DNA from 2 places in the Stenotrophomonas sp. GSD10 genome. Region 1 is predicted to be linked to the other one. Evidence: riboswitches for the same ligand, from Rfam matches in the RefSeq annotation. Region 1 holds a riboswitch; the other holds the start of a gene.

The links. A riboswitch is a leader RNA that binds a small molecule or an ion and turns the genes downstream of it on or off. The one in region 1 is predicted to bind glycine.
Region 2: it holds a riboswitch for glycine, as region 1 does, so the genes downstream of both, gcvP (aminomethyl-transferring glycine dehydrogenase) here and N4G47_RS17370 (trimeric intracellular cation channel family protein) in region 1, are expected to answer to the same signal.

Annotation. Positions count from the first base shown of each region.
Region 1 is NZ_JAOCMC010000002.1:3,717,644-3,728,801, reverse strand. It holds gene N4G47_RS17425 (serine hydrolase domain-containing protein) at 1-782, opposite strand, end outside; gene N4G47_RS17420 (aspartyl protease family protein) at 850-1,812, opposite strand; gene N4G47_RS17415 (response regulator transcription factor) at 1,887-2,594, shown strand; gene N4G47_RS17410 (sensor histidine kinase) at 2,627-3,925, shown strand; gene N4G47_RS17405 (MarR family winged helix-turn-helix transcriptional regulator) at 3,997-4,497, shown strand; gene N4G47_RS17400 (DNA alkylation repair protein) at 4,494-5,237, shown strand; gene N4G47_RS17395 (DUF6616 family protein) at 5,343-5,681, shown strand; gene N4G47_RS17390 (hypothetical protein) at 5,771-6,028, shown strand; gene N4G47_RS17385 (3-deoxy-7-phosphoheptulonate synthase) at 6,326-7,399, shown strand; gene N4G47_RS17380 (hypothetical protein) at 7,421-8,284, shown strand; gene N4G47_RS17375 (hypothetical protein) at 8,281-8,580, shown strand; gene N4G47_RS17370 (trimeric intracellular cation channel family protein) at 8,612-9,229, opposite strand; glycine riboswitch at 9,312-9,417, opposite strand; glycine riboswitch at 9,431-9,520, opposite strand; gene N4G47_RS17365 (GIY-YIG nuclease family protein) at 9,561-9,836, shown strand; gene N4G47_RS17360 (nuclear transport factor 2 family protein) at 9,978-10,409, shown strand; gene N4G47_RS17355 (hypothetical protein) at 10,413-10,850, shown strand; gene N4G47_RS17350 (NAD(P)/FAD-dependent oxidoreductase) at 10,931-11,158, opposite strand, start outside.
Region 2 is NZ_JAOCMC010000002.1:3,001,679-3,012,836, reverse strand. It holds gene N4G47_RS14265 (amino acid permease) at 1-478, shown strand, start outside; gene N4G47_RS14260 (VOC family protein) at 581-991, shown strand; gene gcvP (aminomethyl-transferring glycine dehydrogenase) at 1,084-3,951, opposite strand; glycine riboswitch at 4,014-4,116, opposite strand; gene N4G47_RS14250 (multidrug effflux MFS transporter) at 4,417-5,643, shown strand; gene N4G47_RS14245 (siderophore-interacting protein) at 5,785-6,681, shown strand; gene N4G47_RS14240 (hypothetical protein) at 6,750-7,142, shown strand; gene N4G47_RS14235 (M2 family metallopeptidase) at 7,257-9,221, opposite strand; gene N4G47_RS14230 (phosphoethanolamine transferase) at 9,822-11,158, opposite strand, start outside.

The DNA of each region.
Region 1 (11,158 bases):
GCGAAGCGGGCCATGTCGGCGATGGTGGTATCCATCGACCCGGCCGCACGTACGCGGCTGCGCTCATCGTGCGGTTCGGCCGCACCTTCTGCCGTCCAGCCATCGGCCAGGTTGGCGGCGAAATCCTCACGCCACATCATGCTGGTGCGGGTCATGCCGAAGCGGTCGAACACCTGCCGCTGCATCAATGCGCCGACGTCCTGGCCCAGCCGCCCACGCTCGATCACGAACTGCAACAGGATCAGCCCTTCGCCGGAATAGCCGTAGCGGCTACCCGGATCGAAGTGGAACTTCAGCCGGCCGTCCGGTTCGAGGAACCCGAAGTTGGCAAAGCCACTGGCGTGGTTGAGCAGCAGGCGCGGGGTGAGCTGGCGCCAGCGCGCATCATCGGCCAACACGCGGTAGTCGGCATACTTTTTCGGCTCGGGTGCGTAGTCCGGCAGGGGCTTGTCCAGCGCGTTGGCAATGCTGGCATCCAGCTCGATCTTCCGGTCCTGCGCCAGCTGTGCGACCAGGTGGCCGAACGCCATCTTGGTCAGCGATGCGGCGTACATCACCGTGTCGGTGCGCAGCGGCTCGCCTGCGGCATTGCGCTCGCCATAGGCGGCCACGTGCACCACCTTGCCGCCATCGATCACCGCCAGCGCCATGCCGCGCGCATGGGCAGCCTGCATCAGCCGCCGGGCTTCGGTGTCGATGCGGGCCGGCGTGGGTACCGGGGGCGGTGCAGCCAGCACGGCCAGCGGGAACAGCGTCAGCAACAACAGGGCAGCACGGCGCATGCGTGGACCTCCTGGCGGGACGTGGCGCGATGCTACGCCAGCCGGTCGCCGGCGTCATGGCCCGGCCTCAGCTGTCGGACGGGCGGCGCAGGCAGATCCGCGCCGCGCCGGTGCTGATGTCGACCTGGCCGCCGCGCATGGCATCGGCGCCGAGGATCAGCGCGGGGCGCTTATCCAGTCCGATGGCCTTGAACACCGGCAGCTCGCTGATCCTGACCTCCATGGCCGGGTGCTGCCAACCGGCGCTGTGCATGCCGGGCAGGGTATACAGCCAGGTCGGGTGCGGCTTCCCGCCCAGGCCTTCGGTGCCATTGCGGCGCACGCGCACGCGCGGATCGCTGCCATCGGTGCGCAATCCCAGGGCGCGCGCGGCGGCATCGTTGAGTACGGTCTGCGCGGCGCCGGTATCGACCACGGCCACGGCAGCGATGTTCGTTCCGCCGAAGGCAAGGGTGATGAATCCGAAATCGCGCAGGCCCTCGGCGCGGTCCGGCATTGCATTGGACTGGCAGCTGTCATCGTCGAAGGGGAGGGTGCCGGTTCTCGACAACGACAGCTCACCTCGAACGAAGTCCCACCGGGTGTCCCTGCGTGCGGTCAGGTCATTGCCGACCAGGCCGTCGATGGCGGGGTCGTCGCCCTCGGTCAGCGACGCCAGATCGGCCTGCAGCGCGCTGGCCTGCAGCAGCCAGCTACCCAGCTGCCACGTGGTGGTGCGCATGCGCCGCAGCTGCGCGCCCGAGGTACTGGCGCCCTGCGCGATCGAGACTTCGGCCTTGCCATCGACGAGGCCATATCGGCGTGCCACACGACCATCGACCAGTGTCGCGCCTGCGGCGCTGTCGACCACGAAGCGCAGCGGTTCGGCCCGGCCATCCAGCGAGAGCGCCACGGTCGGGTGCCCGCCCTGCATCCACATCGGCAGTACATGTTCGGGGGTGTCGGCGGCCAGCGTGGGGAAGGCGGCGGCAAGCAGGGGCAGCAGGGTGAGGCGCACGGGAAGTCTCCGGGGTTGAATGGGGAGGCCCATTGGCGCGCATCGGCGTATCGCCGGAATATCGGCGTTGATACCGTCCTGATACACACCTGCACGATACTGACCGCATGAACACTCCCGCCCGGGTCATCGTTGTCGATGACGATGCCAGCATCCGTGATGCCATTGCCGACTGCCTGCTGCTGCACGGCTACCAGGTGCGCGTGGCCGCCGATGCCGCAGCGCTGGATGTGCTGCTGCAGAGCGAGCGCCCGGACGCGATCATCCTGGACTGGATGATGCCCGGCGAGGATGGCCTGTCGGTATGCCGCCGGCTGCAGGCGCGCGCCATTCCGATCCTGATGCTGTCGGCAATGGGCACCGCGCCGGACCGGGTGATCGGCCTGGAGATGGGGGCCGATGACTATCTGGGCAAACCCTTCGATCCGCGCGAACTGCTGGCGCGGGTGCGCGCACTGCTGCGCCGGCAGGACAAACTGCGCACCCAGGTAGCCAGCGAGCTGCGTTTCTGCGGCTGGCGATTGTTTCCCGAACAGCGCCGCCTGCTTGCCCCCGATGGCGGCGAGCTGGCGCTCAGCCGTGGCGAATTCGCCTTGTTGCTGGCGCTCGCCGAGCGTGCCGGGCGGGTGCTGGGGCGCGAGCAGCTGCTGTCGTTGACCCGTGGCGAGGACAGCGAGAGCGTCGACCGTGCCATCGACCTGGCGATCAGCCGCCTGCGCCGCAAGCTGGGCCAGGCAGCACCCGGCGCCGAGGCACTGGTGCAGACCCTGCGCGGCGAAGGCTACCGCTTCGACGCCGAGGTACAGGTGCTGTGAGGGCGCGCTGGTCCACCGCGCGCTGGATCGCGATGCTGGCCCTGGCCAGCCTGCTGCTGGCGACCCTGGTCAGCGTGGCGGTAGTGGGCTGGATGCCGCGACCGGCGCCGCCGCCGATGCGGCTGGACCAGGCCATGCAGGTGCTGCGTGGTGAACGCTCTGCCGCGGCGCTGGGCCTGCACCTGGAAACCCGCGTGTCTGCACCCGAGGGCATCAGCAATGACTGGCTCACCCATCTGGTGGCCGCGCAGCTGGGGCAGCCGCTGGAGCAGGTGAAGCTGGTCTGGAGCAGCCGCGGCAAGGCGCCGGAGGTGCAGGTCATCGAAGGCGGCGCTGTGCTCGACGCCAAGGCGCGTGCGGATGCGTTGCAGGCACAGGTCGCGGTGCTGACCGCCATGCAGTGGACGCCGTTCGAACTGGCCGTGCGCCGGGCCGATGGTCGATGGCAGGTGGTGGGCAGCGACCACAGCGATCTGGCGGCGTGGCGCCGGCAGGTCGTGCTGGCGCTGGTGGCGGGAACCGTACTGCTGGCACCGCTGGCCGCCTGGGCAGCGATCCGCCTCGGCCGACCCCTGCGGCGGCTGGCCGAGGCCAGCGCCAACGTGGACCTGCAGGCCACTACACCGCTTCCGGACGATGGCCCGCGCGAGGTGCAGGTACTGGCCCGCGCGATCAGTGCCGGGCGCGAGCGGTTGCACGAACAGGCGCAGGAGATGACCCGCATGCTCGCTGCCGTCGCGCATGATCTGCGCACACCGTTGACCGGCCTGCGCCTGCGTGCGGAGTTCGCGCCACCGCAACAGGCGGCGCGGATGGTGGCCGACATCGAGCGCATGGACACGATGATCGAGCAGGTGCTCGACTATGCACGTGGTGAGCTGCAGCCCTTGCAGATGCGCCCACTGGACCTGGCCGCGCTGCTGGAGGAATGCGTGCAGAGCGCGCTGCTACGCGGCGTCGAAATCTCCCTCGATGGGCCGGATGCGCTGCCGTGGCAGGGCGACGCGCTGTTGCTGCGGCGGGCGATCGACAATCTCATCGACAACGCCGATCGCTACGCGGGCGTGGTAGAGCTGCGGGCAGCTGTGTCCGGCAAGAGGGTGCAGCTGGACGTGATGGATCGCGGCCCCGGCATCGACGAGGCCGACCGTGCGCGCCTGCTGCAGCCATTCCAGCGCAGCGAGAGCTCGCGCAGCCGCGCCACCGGTGGCACCGGGCTGGGCTTGGCAGTCGCCGCCAACGCCGCGCGGCGGCATGGCGGCGAGCTGCTGCTGTTGCCCCGCGAAGGTGGCGGGCTGATCGCCCGGCTGCTGCTGGTCACGCATTCCTGACCTCAACGCCTGATCGACCTGAGCGTACTTTTCATATTATGATTAGGCGCCTAATCATAATGATGCGACCGATGATCGAAGCCAAGCACCATGCCCTGCTGGAGGAAGCACAGCGACGTGGTCACGCCAATGTCGCCCAGCTGCGTCTGTGCTTCCAGCTGCTGTCGCTGTCCTCGGCGATCGATCGCGACTGCGCCAGCCGGCTCGCGCCGCACGGGCTCAGTGAAGGCCGCTTCATCGTGCTGTTCCTGCTGCACGGTGCCGGTGGCACGCTGCCGCCGCATGAACTGGCCGAGCGCGCCGGCGTCACCCGCGCCACCATCAGCGGCCTGCTCGATGGCCTGCAGCGCGAAGGGTTGCTGCAACGTCGCAGCGATGCCGAAGATGGCCGTCGCCTGCAGATCGTGCTGACTGCCCAAGGCAAGCGCCTGGCCGAACGCCTGTTCGAACAGCACAGCGACTGGATCGGCGGCCTGTTCGACAAGCTGGATGCGGGTGAACAGCAGCAGCTGTCGCAGCTGCTGTACAAGGTCTGGCAGCACACCGATGCGGGTCGGGAGCCGGCAGCATGAGCGCCGCGATCCCGGCAGAGCGCCTTCGTGCCCTCAACACCGGCAGCACCGCCGCCACTCATCTGGCCGAATGCCTGGCAGTGGACTTCGGCGCACTGTTGCCTGCGGTGGTGCCCGCGCTGCAAGCGGCCGCCGTGCAACGCATGCGTGACGCAGCAGGCAAAGGCATCACCGTGCGCATGGCGTTGGCCGCGACGCTGCTGCGCGAAGCCGGGCAGGGTGATCCGCTGCACTGGCGGGCGCACATGTCCGATACCGTGCGCGGCTGGTCCTGTTACCTGATTGGCGGCGACAGCTCTGCATCCCTTGCGGCGAAGCTGCAGGCGATGCGCCCACTCGCCGATGACCCGCATTTCGGCGTGCGCGAATGGGCGTGGCTGGCACTGCGCATGGACATCGTGGCGGCACCGCTGCAGGCGCTTGAGCTGCTGCTGCCGTGGACAGATGAAGCATCGCCCTACCTGCGTCGCTTCGCCTGTGAAGCCCTGCGTCCGCGCGGGGTGTGGGCCACGCATATCGCGCTGTTCAAGCAGCATCCAGAACATGCACTGCCGATGCTTGAAGCCCTGGCCAACGACCCCGAGCGCTACGTACAGGATTCGGTCGGCAACTGGCTCAACGATGCCGGCAAGACCCAGCCGCGCTGGCTGCGCGACCTGTGCGCGCGCTGGCAAGGCGAACACCACAGCAGCGCCAACGCCTACATCCGCAAGCGCGCACTACGTTCGCTGCGGCAATAACGGCCACTGGCCGGCAACCCCCGTTGCGGTAGTGCCGGCCGCTGGCCGGCAACCCCCGTTGCGGTAGTGCCGGCCGCTGGCCGGCAACCCTCAAGGAAGAACCCCATGTCCCACACCCTCATCGAGCTCTACACCGCCACTCCCGCCTGGGCCGCTCTGCCGCCCGAGCAACGCACCGCCTTCTTCGACCGCATCGGTGCCGGCATGCAGCAGTTCGATCCGGCCCGCATCACGTCGGTGGCAATGGGCCGCGTTGCCACCGGCGTAGTGCAGGGTAGCGGCGAACAGTTCTATGCCGTCTGGAGGTGCGCGAGCCGGGAAGACGCCGACGCTCTGGTCGAAGGCATTGCTGCCACCGGCTGGCATCGGTACTTCAGCACCACCAACGCACTGGGTGCGGACGATGGCATGGCGCAGCACCTGACCGATCTGGCCGCTTTGTAGCAGCGCCTGCGGATGCCCACGGCACATGCGCCTGTCACCCGGACGCGGTAAACAGTGCATTGCCCCTGTCATCCGCACGGAAGTCGATCATGCAGAGCACGCTCCAGGTAACGCTTTACGGCCCGCTTGGCGACACGCCGGCACTGCAGCTGCCGGAAGTGGAAGGGCCGTCGGTGGCCATCCCTGAGCCCGTCCTGCGGCGGCTGGTGTCCGACCTCTACACCGCCCGTTCCCTGCTCAACCCGGAACAGCTGGAGGAAGCGCGGCAGGAACTGGGCCGCGTGCTGGAGCGCTGGGCCGACATCCATGAAGGGTTGCTGTTGGATGTGGAAGTGCATGGCAAATGAGCGATTTCGCGTGCCAGCCAGCCGATGCACGGTGCGCGCGCACACATCGCTGAACCGCCTCCCCAGTTGCGGATGAAACATTTTGCACTGCGCAAAAGCTGTGCTATCAATACACCCCATGAACGCAGCCCGCGCCAGCTTTTACTTTTGGTATTACTTTCCGAAGCCACTGGCGGAGGAAGGACTGCGCTCACCCTGAAGAAAGCTTCAGACGCATTCCCGAAAGCCGCCAGCGAACCTGGCGGCTTTTTTCATGCCGCCACGCTGGGGACCCCCAACGTTCCGGAGATCTCCCCCATGCCCCCGCACACCGACGACCTGCGTATCCGCACCATCGAACCGCTGACACCGCCTGCCCAGCTGCTGGCGATGCTGCCGTGTGACGATGAAGCTTCCGACACCGTCAGCGCCTCGCGCGCGGCCCTGCACCAGATCCTGCACGGCCGTGACGACCGCCTGGCGGTGGTGGTCGGCCCGTGCTCGATCCACGACCCGCACGCCGCCATCGAGTACGCCCAGCGCCTGAAGCCGCTGCGCGATGCGCTGGCCGGCGAACTGGAAATCGTCATGCGCGTGTACTTCGAGAAGCCGCGCACCACGGTGGGCTGGAAGGGCCTGATCAATGATCCGGACCTGGATGGCAGCTTCAGGATCGACAAGGGCCTGCGCATCGCACGTGGCCTGCTGCGCGACATCAACAAGCTCGGCCTGCCGGCCGGTGTCGAGTTCCTCGACGTGATCTCCCCGCAGTACATCGCCGATCTGGTGGCATGGGGCGCCATTGGTGCGCGCACCACTGAAAGCCAGGTGCATCGCGAACTGGCATCGGGGCTGTCGTGCCCGGTCGGCTTCAAGAATGGCACCGACGGCAACGTGAAGATCGCCGCCGATGCGGTGGGCGCTGCTTCGAATCCGCATCACTTCCTGTCGGTGACCAAGCAGGGCGGCACCGCCATCGTTTCGACCACCGGCAACCCGGATTGCCACGTGATCCTGCGCGGCGGCAAGCAGCCGAACTACGATGCGGCCAGCGTGGGCGAGGCCTGCCAGGCGCTGGCCAAGGCCAAGCTGCCGACGCGCCTGATGATCGACGCCAGCCATGCCAACAGCCTGAAGAACCCCGAGAACCAGCCGAAGGTGATCGAAGACATCGCCGTTCAGTTGGAAGACGGCGAACAGCGCGTCGTCGGTGTGATGATCGAGAGCCATCTGGTCGGTGGCCGCCAGGAACTGGTGGAAGGCCAGCCGCTGGTCTACGGGCAGAGCATCACCGATGGCTGCATCGACTGGGACACCACCGTGACGGTACTGGAGCGACTGGCTGCGGCCGTGCGCGCCCGTCGTGAAGTGAAGGTGTCCGAAGCCGCCTGATGGAAGCCGCCCGAGTGCGGCATGTGTGTGGATGGCGGCCAGCGCCTGCGGGGGTGCGGCCGCGATCAGGGCCGGTCGGAGTTGGAGACCGGCCCGTCCGCACCGGCGATGCGCCTGGCGCTGCGTATGTGCGACAGCGCCAGGTACATCGCCGGGGTGGTACGAACCCCGACCATTGACGATGCGGTTGCCGCGGTAGATCCACGCCATGCGTGGATAGGAGCAGGCCACGGCACGATTTCGGAACAGTTGCATGGAATCTGTCTGCAGCTTCGGCCGAAGATCGGGGCCTCGCCTGGTTGGACCCCGCCGATGCACGTTTTCCCCGACGACAGCCCGCTGCAGCCAGAATGCCGATCAGTTTCCGGAGAGGCCGCCATGGCCCTCGTGCGCTTGAAAGGCGGCCCGATTGCCGATGACGCGATCTCCGTCATCGAGGACTGGTTCGAATCCTCGTCTCCCGCGACCACGGCCAGCCTGCTGGCGGAACTTGATGAAAGAATCGAGCTTTACCGCAACGAAGGAGACCAGGCACTTCTGCGTACGACGTTGAAGGCCAGGGCGATGATCGCGGCCTCTGCCGACCAACAGCGCGATGATCGTGAGTCCCCCTCTTCGTTCAAGGTGGTGCCTGCAGCATCCCTCGTTGGCGACTGGCGCTCGGACTGCGAAACAGATTGCGTGATCGTCGACGGAGATCTGAGCGTGGAAGGCACGCTGGCGCTCAATGATCTGAGCGAGACGCTGTGTGTGATCGTCCTGGGCAGTCTCAGCGCCCGCAATCTTGACTGTGGTGGTTGGGTTTTCGTGCGCGACGATCTTGCGTGTGAGCATCTCCACGCGTGCTCGCTCAACGATGGAACTCTGGCCGTAGGGGAAGCATGATCGTGCAGACCTATCTCGAGACAGGCGCATACACACAGGTCGGTCGTGATCTGCACGCCAGCTTCGTTTCCACCGTCCAGAACGAGATTGTCGTTGAGGGCGGGGTTCACTGCCCGGGCTTCAGTAGACGATCCGATCCTGACTATCTGTCCGGATGGATAGATCCCGAGCTGCTCGAGCAGGTCGACCCCGGCAGCGATGACTGTGACAGCCCATGGAGTGTCTATCCCTCAGAGGCCTACCGGCTGCGCATCCTTGCAGGCGGGAGCCCGATGAACTCCCGCCTGCGCAAGTGATCCGGAAGCAGGCGCACCCGCCAGGCCGCGGTCAATGCACTTCGTCGTGATACACGAACTTCGGCATTTCCCAGCGGTAGTGGATCGCCAGCAGGCGCATCGCGAAGCCGCCGCCCAGGCAGCACAGAATGGCAGTGGCGTCGGCCACGCCCCAGTGCAGCAGCAGTAGATACGCCGCGCCGGTCAGCAGCGCGATGATCGCGTACAGCTCCTTCTGGAAGATCAGCGGCACCTCGTTGCAGAGGATGTCGCGCAGCACGCCGCCGAACGCACCGGTCAGCATGCCGGCGATCAGCACGATGGGGGTGGCATGGCCCGCCTCACGCGCGATCGAGCAGCCGATCAGGGTGAAGGCGATCAGGCCCAGGCCATCGAGCACCAGGAAGGTGCGGCGGAAGTGGTGCATCCAGCGCGCCACCCAGGTGGCGATCAGCGCGGCGCACACAGTGAAGCCCAGATACTCGGGATGCTTCACCCAGCCCAGTGGGTAGTGGCCGAGCAGGATGTCGCGCAGCGAACCGCCGCCGAGGGCGGTGACGCAGGCGATCATGACCACGCCGAACAGGTCCATGCGGCGGCGGCCGGCGGACAGCGCGCCGGTCATGGCTTCGGCGGAAATGGCGATCAGGTAGATGATGGACAGCAGCATGGGGCAGGCTCCGGGCGCGGTGGGGCCGGCCATGCGCATATACCGCCACTGCCTGCGCAATGACGGGATGACGACGACCGGTGCCGCTCCCGCTGTCCTTTTGCCTGAGAGTTCAGCGGCGTAGGCCGCGTGCCCCTTCGGCGGATCGTCCCGGGCATGCCCGGTGACCTCTCTCCAGCTCGGCGAGTCGAATGCATGGTTGGTGGGATTCCAGCCCACCGGCCTGAGCGATCATGGGAGCCTGCGCCTTCGGCGGGCGCCAGCGCGGCGCCTCTCTCCTGCATTCGGGCGCCAGTATATCCGCTGCAGTGCAGCACGGCATAATCCGGGCATGGCCCCGTCCCTCCGCCCCTGGTTCCTGTACCTGCTCGAATGCCGCGACGGCAGCTTCTACGCCGGCATCAGCACCGACGTGGACGCGCGTTTCGCCGCCCACCAGGCCGGCAAGGGCGCCCGCTACACCCGCGCCCGGCCGCCGCTGCGCGTGCTGGCCGTGCGCGAGTACCCGGACCGGGCCGCCGCCTCGCGCGCCGAGTGGCAGCTCAAGCAGCAGCCCCGCGAACGCAAGCTGGCCTGGCTGCAGGCGCCTGTCGAGGCTGTTCCGTAGAGCCGAGCCCATGCTCGGCTGCTGGATTGGCGACGAGGATCCGCCGAGCATGGGCTCGGCTCTACAGTAGATCCACGCCATGCGTGGATGGGCGCGTGCGGCCATGCCATGATCGCCCAGCCCTCAGCGCTGGTGACCCGGATGTCCGCCCTTGCCCTGCTGTTCGCTCTCTCCGCATCAGCCAGCCCCGCCGCCGACCCGGCCACGATCGCGGCCATCGAATCCACCTGCCACGACTACGTCGATGGCCAGCTGGAGGCCGACCCGCAGCGCGTCGCCCGTTCCCTTCATCCGGATCTGGCCAAGCGCGCGGTGCTCGGCGATACGCCCGACGAGCGACTCGGCCTGCGCCGGATGTCGAAGGAGGAGCTGGTCGCGCTGACAAAGCAGGGCGCACTGAAGACGCCGAAGGATCAGTGGGACCGCCGCTGCACGGTGCTGGACGTGACCGGCAACGCCGCCTCGGTGCGGCTGGAAACCCCGTGGTTCGTCGACTACTTCCACATGGGGCGCTTCGACCAGCGCTGGGTCATCGTCAACGCGCTGTGGTACCCGAAGTCGAAGGCGGAATAACCCATGCGCACTGCTGGCCGCGCATGGCTCGGCATCGCAGTGCTGGTCGCCGGCATCGCGCTGCTGCCTGGCCTGTTGTACCTGCTCGGGATGGCACTGGTGGACGGTCGACCGAAGCCGGCCGGCCGCGCGGCCAGTGATGTGGCCGCGTGCGGCACTGAACCACAGGCGGAGTACCAATCGATGAATCCCTGGCGATTCGCCGCGCAGTTCTTCGACAAGGACGTGATGAAGAAGAAGGCGCCCGAAGTGGAGCGGGAGGCCCTCTGGATTGCCCAAAGCCACCTGTCGCAGCAGCCTCATCGCGGCATGCTGCGCCGGCATCTGAGCAGCGCAGCACTGACGATCTGGATTACCCGGCACTGGGGTGCGGCGCAGATTGCCGACACGGCGAGGAAGCAAGACTTCTGCCAGCAATGGTCGCGCCCACGGATGAAGTAGATCCACACCATGCGTGGATGACGTCAACGGGGTCAGAGCCCTTTCCTGCGGAAAGGGATCCGACCCTTCGGCTGGCGGCCCTACCGCTTCGGCCGCCGGTCGTCGCGGTCATCGCCGAAGATGATGCGCGCGCTGCGCTGGTAGCTCCAGTACGCCACCGCCCAGTTCAGCAGCACCACGAGGCGGTTGCGGAAGCCGATCAGGAAGAACACGTGCGCGGCCAGCCAGAACCACCACGCCAGCACACCGGACAGCTGCAGCCGGCCCAGATGCACGATCGCGGCCATGCGGCCGATGGTGGCCAGGTT
Region 2 (11,158 bases), 720 kb from region 1:
GCTGCTGTCGGCGCTCAACGCCAATCTCTACGGCGCCTCGCGCATGATGTACTCGCTGGCGCAGCGCCGCGAGGCGCCGGCGGTGCTGGGTTGGACCGATCCGCGCCAGGTGCCGGTGATTGCCGTACTGGCCAGCGTGCTGTTCGGTTTCGCTGCCACCGTGATGGAACTGCTGTTCCCGGACCGGGTGCTGCCGGTTCTGCTCAACATCGTCGGTTCCACCTGCCTGCTGGTGTGGACGCTGTCGCTGGTCTCGCAGCTGGTGCTGCGCCGGCGTGCCGACCGCCTGGGCACCCGCCTGCCGTTCCGCATGGCCGGTTTCCCATGGCTGACGGTGTGCGCGCTGGGCATCCTGGCGCTGATCTTCGGCCTGCTGCTGAGCGAGTCGCATACCCGCCTGCAGTTCCTGTCGATGGTGGCGCTGACCGCCACGATCGCCGCTGGCAGCGCCATCGCCCGGCGCATGCGCGAGGCGTGACGAAGCTGCCGGCCAGCGGCCGGCACTACCACGGGGGCTGCACATCGGCCGTGCAATGCTGATCGCGTAGGCCGTCATCGGCCCGTCGACCGGGAGTACCGCATGCTGCGCAGCCGTCCGTTCCTGATGTTCACCGGCCAGGCCGAGGCCGCTCTGGCCCTGTACGCCGAGGCCTTTGCCGATTTCCGCCTGCTGGCCCTGCAACGCCACCCGGAGGGCCCCGGTGCCGGCGTACCCGGGCAGGTGCGCCAGGCCATCTTCCTGCTCGGTGGCACCCACTACCTGTGCTTCGACAGCCTGGATGTGCACGACTTCACTTTCAGCCCGTCGATCTCGTTGTTCGTCGAGTGCTCCGGCGCCGAACAGTTCGAACGCGCCGCGCGCGTGCTGGGCGAGGGCGGGCACTGGCTGATGCCGGTAGGCGACTACGATTTCAGCAACCGCTATGGCTGGGTGCAGGACCGCTACGGTGTGTCGTGGCAGTTGAGCCTGGGGCAGATGCCGGACCCGTGATCGATTTTTTGTGGGTGTGGATCTTGGTCCACACTCTTTTAAGAGAACGGCCCGCTCGCGCGGGCCGTTTTCATTTCCGATGGGTCGAAGGATTACGCCTCGACTTCATCATCCTTGTAGGCATCGACCGGGATGCAGGCGCACATCACGTTCTTGTCGCCGTACACGTTGTCCACGCGTGCCACCGGCGGCCAGTACTTGCTCTGCTTCAGGCTGGCCAGCGGGAAGGCGGCCAGTTCGCGCGGGTAGGCGTGGGTCCACTCGCTGGCGGTCACTGCGGTGGCAGTGTGCGGCGCGTTCTTCAGCGGGTTGTCCTCGCGGTCCAGGCGGCCGTCTTCGATCGCGCTGATTTCCTCGCGGATCTGGATCATCGCGTCGATGAAACGGTCCAGCTCGTGCAGCGATTCGCTCTCGGTCGGCTCGACCATCAGCGTGCCGGCCACCGGGAAGCTCAGGGTCGGGGCGTGGAAGCCGAAGTCGATCAGGCGCTTGGCCACGTCTTCGGCGCCGATGCCGCTGGTCTTCTCCAGCGGGCGCACGTCCAGGATGCACTCATGCGCGACCAGACCGTTGCGGCCGGTGTACAGGGTCTTGAAGTGCGGGGCCAGGCGCTTGGCGATGTAGTTGGCGTTGAGCTGCGCGACCTGGGTGGCCTTGCGCAGGCCTTCGCTGCCCATCATGGCGATGTACATCCAGCTGATCGGCAGGATCGAGGCGCTGCCGAAGCTGGCCGCACTGACCATGCCGACCGGGCCGTTGTCACCCAGCTTGCCCGGCAGGAACGGCGCCAGGTGCTCCTTGACCGCGCACGGGCCAACGCCCGGGCCACCACCGCCATGCGGAATGCAGAAGGTCTTGTGCAGGTTCAGGTGCGAAACGTCCGAACCCCACTTGCCCGGCTTGGCCACGCCGACCAGGGCGTTCATGTTGGCGCCGTCGGTATACACCTGGCCGCCGTGCTGGTGGATGATCTCGCAGATCTCGACCACCTCTTCCTCGAACACGCCGTGCGTGGACGGGTAGGTCATCATGATCGCGGCCAGACGGTCGCTGTACTTCTCGGCATTGACGCGGATGTCTTCGACGTCGACGTTGCCGTTGGCATCGGTCTTGGTCACCACCACCTTCATGCCGCACATCTGTGCCGAAGCCGGGTTGGTGCCGTGCGCCGAATCCGGGATCAGACAGATGTCACGGTGGCCTTCACCGCGCGAGCGGTGGTAGGCACGGATCGCCAGCAGGCCGGCGTACTCGCCCTGCGCGCCGGAGTTCGGCTGCAGGCTCACCGCGTCGTAGCCGGTGCATTCGACCAGCATCGCTTCCAGCGTATCGATCAGTTCCTTGTAGCCCAGCGCCTGGTCGGCCGGCACCAGCGGATGGATCTGCGAGAACTCCGGCCAGGTCACCGGGATCATCTCGGCGGTGGCGTTGAGCTTCATGGTGCACGAGCCCAGCGGGATCATCGTGCGGTCCATCGCCAGGTCCTTGTCGGCCAGCGAACGCAGGTAGCGCAGCAGTTCGTGCTCGCTGTGGTGGGTGTTGAACACCGGGTGGGTCAGGAACGCGGACTGGCGCAGCAGGCCGGCCGGCAGCGCGTCGGCGGTGCTGGCGTCCAGCGCGTCGACGTCGGCCTGGGCACCGAACACCGCAGCCAGCGCAACCACGTCGGCGCGGGTGGTGGTTTCGTCCAGGCTGATGCCGACCGAGTCGCTGTCGATCGCGCGCAGGTTGTAGCCGGCGGCGCGTGCCTTGGCGTGGATCTCATCGGCGTGCACGCCGGTGATGTGCAGGGTGTCGAAGAAGTCGCCACCGACCTGCACGCCGGCATTGCGCAGCGCTGCGGCCAGGATCGAGGCCAGGCGGTGGGTGCGGCGGGCGATGCGGGTCAGGCCTTCAGGGCCGTGGTAGACGGCATACATCGAGGCCATCACCGCCAGCAGCACCTGCGCGGTACAGATGTTGGAAGTGGCCTTCTCGCGGCGGATGTGCTGCTCGCGGGTCTGCAGGGTCAGGCGGTAGGCCGGGTTGCCCTGGGCATCGATCGAGACGCCGATCAGGCGGCCCGGCATCGAGCGCTTGTAGGCGTCACGGCAGGCCATGAAGGCAGCGTGCGGGCCACCGAAGCCGAACGGCACGCCGAAACGCTGGCTGTTGCCGACCACGATGTCCGCGCCCCATTCGCCCGGGGCGGCCAGCAGGGTCAGTGCCAGCAGGTCGGTGGCCACGGCCACCAGGCCGCCACGTGCGTGCACGGCATCGACCAGCGCCTTGTAGTCGCCGACCTGGCCGAAGGTATCCGGATACTGCAGCAGCAGACCGAAGGCTTCCGCTTCCAGTGCTTCGGCCGGGGTGCCGACGCGCAGCACGATGCCCATGGGCTCGGCGCGGGTGCGCAGCAGTTCCAGCGTCTGCGGGTGCACGGCGTCGTGCACGAAGAAGGTGTCCGACTTCGACTTGGCCGAACGCTTGGCCAGGGTCATCGCTTCAGCAGCGGCGGTGGCTTCGTCCAGCAGCGAGGCGTTGGCGATTTCCATGCCGGTGAGGTCGGCGCACAGGGTCTGGAAGTTGATCAGTGCTTCCATGCGGCCCTGCGAGATTTCCGCCTGGTACGGGGTGTAGGCGGTGTACCAGGCCGGGTTTTCCAGGATGTTGCGCAGGATCACGTTCGGCGTGTGGGTACCGTAGTAGCCCTGGCCGATGAAGCTGCGCAGCACGGTGTTCTTGTCGGCGATCGCACGGATCTTGGCCAGTGCCTGCACTTCGGTCATCGATTCCGGCAGCGCCAGCGGCGCCGGCGACTTGATCTTGGCCGGCACGATGGCATCGGTCATCGCATCCAGCGACGCGTGGCCGACGACGTCGAGCATCTGCGCGATCTCGGCATCGTTGGGGCCGATGTGGCGCTCGACGAACGCGGAATGATGCTCGAGCTCACGCAGGGAAGGGGTGTTCTGGGACATGGCGAAGGATCCGTCAGGAAAGGGCACACGCACGGGCACAAGCCGCCGGTCGGCGGTCTGCGGGGCGCCCCTCTGTCCTTTTGCCTGAGAGTTTAAAAGCGCGGGCAACCGCAGCTTCGTGCCCCTTCGGCGCCGGATCGAACCGGTCTCTCCAGAGTTGTGTTACGGGTGGTATCGGGCCTGAGCGATTACGGGCGTTGCGCCTTCGGCAGCGGTGTTCCGCTTCTCCCACCGTGTTGCCCGCCGATTATAGCCCGTTGCGGGCCCGCCGGCGGCCGCCGGTCGGTGCGGCCGGGCCTGAATGGCCGATGGCCCGGTCGTGCGTTTTGTGCAGCGCTGCATGGCATCGCGTGCAATCCCCACCTATGATGGCCGGATTCTCGTATTCATCTGGCGCCGTCCCTGCCGCAAGGGGACCGGCGCCGGCCGTGCGTGCCGCGCATGGCCCTGCCGGACACCCTTTCCATGACCGCCGCTGTTGCTCCTTCCACCCGCCGCATGGCCCTGCTGCTCGCCGGCCTGGCCATGTTCGGTCCGTTCTCGATCGACACCATCTTCCCGGCCTTCCCGCAGCTGGCCCAGCGCCTGGCGGTGGACGAGGTGGCGGTGCAGCAGACCATCAGCGTGTACCTGCTGTTCTACGGCCTGATGAGCCTGGCGCACGGCCCGCTGTCCGACGCCTGGGGGCGCAAGCGGGTGATCCTCGGTGGCCTGGTGGTGTTCGTCGGCGCCTCGGTCGGTTGCGCGCTGTCCACCGACCTGACCACGCTGCTGGCCTTCCGCGCGCTGCAGGGGCTGTCGGCGGGCGTGGGCATGATCGTCGGCCGCGCGGTGATCCGTGACCTGTACCATGGCCACGACGCGCAGCGGCTGATGAGCCAGGTGTCGATGCTGTTCGGCATCGCGCCGGCCATCGCGCCGATCATCGGTGGCTGGATCCTGCTCAGTGGCGCTGGATGGCCGCTGATCTTCTGGTTCCTGGTGGTGTTCGCGCTGGTGCTGCTGGCGGCTACCGCGCGCTACCTGCCGGAAACCCATCCGGTCGAGGCACGCGTACCGTTGTCGCCACGGGTGCTGATGCGCGACTACGTGCGCATCGGCTTCAACCCGCGCTTCCTGCGCCTGGCGCTGGCCGGCAGCATCGGTTTCGGCGGCATCTTCCTGTACATCTCCTCGGCGCCGGTGTTCGTGATGCAGCATCTGCACCTCGGTGAAGGTGGGTTCGCCTGGCTGTTCATCCCCACCATCGGCGGCATGACTACCGGCTCGTTCCTGTCCGGGCGCATGGCCGGGCACACCACGCCCACCCGCCAGGTCGCCATCGGTTTCAGCCTGTGCGCGCTGTCGGCGCTGCTGAATGTCGGCTACGTGGCGCTGTCGCCGCAGTTCGTGCTGCCGTGGGCAGTGCTGCCGATCTTCCTGGGCGGCATGGGCATGTCGCTGATCTTCCCGATCCTGGCACTGGCGGTGCTGGACATGTACCCGCACCAGCGTGGCCTGGCCTCGTCGCTGCAGGCGTTCGTGCAGCTGATGATCAGCACCGTGGTGGCCGGCGTGGTGTCGCCGCTGCTCAGTGCCAGCCCGCTGCACCTGGCGCTGGGCCAGGCCGCGTTCTTCGCTGCCGGCTTCGTGTTCTGGTACTGGGAACATCACCGCGAGCGCGCGGCACAGGCGGCCTGCACGGGCCATTGAGCAGCGTGCAGGGGTAGGGCAGGCCGTGATGCCCGCAACGCTTGCGACGACCGGCGACCGGACTAGGCTGGAGGCTCCAGCCAGCCAGTGCGTGGATGCACGACCGCCAGCCGATCCGATGTCGTCGCATGAGGTTCCCCCATGGCTGCGCAGCAGACCTACCGCCTGTTCGAGGTGGCGCTGAAGGAGCGCCGCGTTCTTTCCCCTTCCCTGGACCGCATGGTGTTCACCGGTGCCGACGTGGCGCGGATGAAGACCGAAGGCCCGGACCAGCGCATCAAGGTGTTCTTCCCCTTGCCCGGCCAGGACGTGCCGCAGGTGCCCAACGGCGAAGACTGGTACCCGCGCTATCGGGCCCTGCCGGACGACCAGCGCCCGCCGATGCGCACCTACACCATCCGCCAGCTGCGCGCCGAGCAGGGCGAGGTCGACGTCGATTTCGTCATCCATGGCGAGACCGGGCCGGCTTCGCGCTGGGCCATCCACGCGCGGCCAGGCGACCGCGTGGTACTGCTGGCCCCCGATGCCGACTGCGCCGACAGCAGCGAAGGCTGGGAATGGAAGCCGCCGGCCGGTGTCGGCCAGGTGCTGCTGGTGGCCGATGAAACCGCGCTGCCGGCGGTGGCCGGCATCCTCGAGGAACTGGCCGCGCTGGCCGATCCGCCGCGCACGCTGGCGCTGCTGGAAGTGGCGCAGGCCGGCGATGCGGTGCCGCTGAAGGCGCCGGCCACGGCCGAGCTGGTCTGGTTGCCGCGTGGTCAGGCGGCCCACGGCCAGCCGTTGCTGCAGGCGGTCCAGGCGCGGCTGGCGGCGGCCTCGGCGGTGTCCGCCGATGATGAACTGGAGGAGATCGACGTCGATACGCAGATCCTCTGGGAGCAGGCCGATACCCGTGCGGCCGGGCCGCTGTATGCCTGGGTGGCAGGCGAGGCCGGGGCGGTGATGGCGATCCGTCGCCATCTGGTCCGCGACTGCGGGCTGGACCGTCGCGCGATCACCTTCATGGGCTACTGGCGGCACGGCAAAGTGCTGGACTGAGCGGGTGTGAAGCGGCGTGGCGGGCGGGGTGCGCTATCCTTGCGCCCCCTTCGCAGCGGTACCGCACCATGTCCACCAGCTCCAAGACCCGCCGCGACCAGCGCCGTCGCCAGGAAAAGCAGGCCGCCAACAAGGCCGCTGCCCAGGCCTCGCCGGTGGAGCCGCATGCGGAACTGCGCGATGCACAGCGCACCCTGCTGGCCGGAGTCGTGCGCCGCGACGGCGAATGGGTGCTGGGCATGGATGGCCGCATTGCCGGCCACAGCGAGAGCGCAGCGCAGGTACTGGCGCTGATCATGCAGGCCGGTGAGCTGCACGAACGCAATGGCACGCCGGTGCGCCTGATGTATTCGGACGCGTTGCGCGATGCCGCACAGGCCGAGGCGAAGGAGAAGGGCCAGACCTTCGAGGAATTCAAGGCCGAGCTGGCCGCAGCGATGGCGGCGAAGAAGAACAGCTGATCCGCCTCGCGGTAGTGCCGGCCGCTGGCCGGCAACCGCTTGCCGGCAACCGCTTGCCGGCCAGCGGCCGGCACTACCGGAAAGGGGCGGATCCTCGCGGACCCGCCCCTTTTCTCATTTCGCCGCCGGCGCCGCGTTGGCCTGCCAGCCGCACATCTGGCCTTCGTTCTGCTGCTTCAGCCACTCGTTGACCGGGGTGAAGTACTCGATCATCGGGCCGGCATCGAGCTTGTCGGTGCCGGTCAGTTCCTTCAGCGTGGCCTGCCACGGCTGGCTGGCACCCTTGCTCAGCATCGCCCAGTACTTCTGCCCGGCTTCCTTGTTGCCGTAGAAGGTGCACTCATGCAGCGGGCCCTTGTAGCCGGACGCGTCGCACAGGCCCTTGTAGAACTGGAACTGGAGGATGCGCGCCAGGAAGTAGCGGGTGTACGGGGTGTTGCCCGGCACGTGGTACTTCGCGCCCGGGTCGAAGAATTCTTCGCCACGGGTGCTGGCCGGGGCCACGCCCTGGTACTTGGCCTTCAGGTCCCACCAGGCCTTGTTGTAGTTGTCGGCGGTGATCGAACCGTCGAACACGCCCCAGCGCCAGCGATCGATCATCAGCCCGAACGGCAGGAACGACACGCCCGACAGCGCCATGCGCATCTGGTTGTTGATCACCGCCTCACGGCTTTCGGTCGGTGCGTCGACCAGACCGATCGAGCTGAGGTACTTGGGCGTCATCGCCAGCACGATGGTGTCGCCGATCGCTTCGTGGAAGCCATCGTTGGCACCGCCCTGGAACAGGGGCGGCAGCGGGTTGTAGGCCAGGTCGTAATAGATGTGGCCCAGCTCGTGGTAGATGGTGGTGAAGTTTTCTTCGTTCGGCTTGATGCACATCTTGGTGCGCACGTCGCCTTCCATGTTCATGTCCCAGGCGCTGGCATGGCAGACCACGTCGCGGTCGTCGGGCTTGATGAACTGGGTCTTGTCCCAGTACGACTGCGGCAGCGACGGCATGCCCAGTGACACATAGAAGTCCTGCGCGCGCTCGGTCATCTGCTTGGCGGTACGCAGTTCGGCCTCGCGCTGCGCCTTGTACTGCGCGGCGACGTTGGCGTCCTTGCCGGCCTTGGCCAGCGCGGCGCTCAGGTTGGTCTGGTACTGCTTCTCAAGCGCGGCGGTGATGTCCAGGCTGCCGGCGCCCGGGTACGGTTCCAGCTGGTCCCACAGGTTCGACCAGTCCTGCTGCCACATGTTGCCGAGCAGGTGCGCGGCGATCAGGCCGTTGCCCACTTCGGCCTTGTCCTTGCCGTAGGTCTTGTCCAGCTTGCCGCGTGCGTAGCAGTGCAGCTGCTCGTACATCGGCTTGACCTGTTCCCACAGGCGATCGGTTTCCGGGCCGATCTGTTCCGGCGGCATGTCATAGCCGCTGCGCCACATCTGGCCGGCATCGGTGAAGCCCATGCCCTTGGCGCCTTCGTTCACCAGGCCGACGAAGGTCTGGTAGTCGCCGCGCATGCTCTTGGTGGTGCTGTGCCAGCCCTGCCAGGCATCGAGCTGCTTGTCGTAGTCGCGGCTGCGCGCCAGCACCTGCTCCAGTTCGCCCAGCTGGCGGCAGGAGTTCGGATCGTTGGCGTCGGTGCAGTACTTGCCGGCACCGTAGCTGCCTTCCATGCGGGTGGCGATCTGGGTCAGCTGGGCCAGCTTGGCCGGGTCGCGCGGCGCCGGCATCGAGGACATCAGCTTCAGCAGGTGGATCGCACGCTTGCTGTCCTCGCTCATCGGCTTGCCATCGAACCTGGCGGCCTGTTCGATCCAGCTGTTGAGCTGGGTCAGCGAGCGCTCGTTGGCCTTGGCCGCGATGCGTTCCGAATCACTGTTGATGTAGGTGGAGGACAGCCACTGCGCCGAGGTCATCTCCGGGTAGGCGGCCTTGAATTCGGCATTGATGCGGGCCACGAACTGGTCGGCGGTTTCACCGGCCGGTGCGCTGCTGCTGGCGGTATCGGTGCCTGGGGTGGGTTCCTTCTTGCAGGCGGCCAGGGCCAGCGTGGCGGCGGCGATAGCCGAGGCCAGCAGGAGATGACGGTGTTTCACGGGCGGTCCTTGGGTGGTGAACGACGGCCGAAGGCTAGTGGGCAGCCGCTGCCACCGCAAGTGGCGGAAGTCGGCCGGGCGGCGCCCGGCACCCGCAGAGGCGTTCAAGCAAGGGCAAAGGCCGAAGCAACGGCAACAGCGGGCTATCCGTGGTTTGGCGGGGGATGTGGGCTTGCAGGACACGCCGTAAACGCATCCATGGGGGCTCGATGGCGCCATCCATGGCGCCAACGGTCCTGCAAGCCCACACCGCCCCACCTCTGAAAGATGGCGGCGGCCGTTGGTGGGTGTCGACCATGGTCGACACATCTGTCAGGTATCGACAATCAAAATTGGGGTCGGATCCGTTTTCCTCCGGAAAACGGATCCGACCCCATCGGCATGTCCAACAGGTCGCGGAAAACTGTCGAAGGCGGGGTGGGTCCGGTGGCGGGGGCGTGAGCCGCATGGATGCGGCGACCGAGCCTACATGGACGTATTCACGGCGTCCCCCGCCACCGGACCCACCCCGCCATCCCACGGAATGCACGCTGTTGCTGTTGCCGTTGCTTCGGCCGTTGCCTCTGCAGGTGCAGGGCTGCAAGCCCTGCCGAACAACCCTCAACGCTCGCAGTTGGCGAACACGTCGCGGTCGCGTTCGTACAGCGCCGTCTTCACCTGCATCAGGCCAAGCACCGACGGGAACAGGTTGTCGTGGTCGGTATACGCCGCCGAGCGCTTGCGCACGCACTGCAGATCCAGCCCGCGGCTACTGGCAAAGCCCGGCGAGAACCACATCGTCATCGGCACCCGGGTCTGCTCGGCCGGGGCAATGGCGTAGGGCACGCCATGCAGGAACAGGCCCTTCTCGCCCAGCGATTCGCCGTGGTCGGACAGGTAGATCATTGCCGTGTCGTAGTCCTGCATGCCCTGCAGCGTGCCGATGGTCTTGGTCAGGAAGTGATCGGTGTACAGCACGGCATTGTCGTAGCTGTTGGTGATCTCTTCGCGCGAGCAGCGGCCGATGTCACGGGTGTCGCAGGTTGGCTTGAAGCGGGCAAAGGCCGCCGGATAGCGCTCGAAATAGGCCGGGCCGTGGTTGCCCAGCTGGTGCAGCACCACCACGCGGTCACCGGGCCGGGCGCGTACCTGGGTGGCCAGATCCTGCAGCAGGATCTCGTCCATGCAACGGCCATCGGCGCACAGGCCCGGCGTGGTCGCATCGGACAGCGACTGGAAATCCAGGTTCTCACACACGCCCTTGCAGCCGGACTGGTTGTCACGCCACAGCGGCGCAATGCCGGCGCGGTTCAGCACGTGCAGCAGCGACTGATGCGCACGGATCTTCTTCTCGTCGTAGTCGTGGCGGCCCCAGGGTGAGAACAGGCACGGCAGCGAGACCTCGGTGCTGGTGCCGCACGAATGCATGTCCGGGAAATTGATCACGCTGGCCTGGGCCAGCTCCGGCGTGGTGTTGCGGCCGCCATTGAGGCCCCAGTTCTGCGCGCGCACGGTCTCGCCCATCACGATCACCAGCAGGCGCGGCTTGCTGGCCGGCGCTCGCGGGGTGGCCTTGGCATCGGTGCCGATCGGCAGCTTCGGCGCGCGCTGCACCGGGTTGTCGCCACGCAGTGCGCGCGGCATGCCCAGCAGAACGTTGGCCGGTGTAGCCAGGTAACGCACTTCGCGCTGGTTGCGCATCAGCGCCGAGACGTCCTGGAACGAGATCAGCGCGCCGCCAACGGCGGTCACCGCTGCCACCACCAGGAAGCCGAGGCGCCACAGCAGACTACGGCCCCAGCTGCGGCGGCGCAGCTGCACCCGCCACAGCACCGCCATCGGCAGCACTGCCAGAAGCAGCACCGGCCATACCAGCGACACGGTCATCAGCTCGCGGCTTTCCTTGGGGTCGGTCGCCAGCACATTGCGCAGCATGTCCGCATCCAGGTAGATGTGGT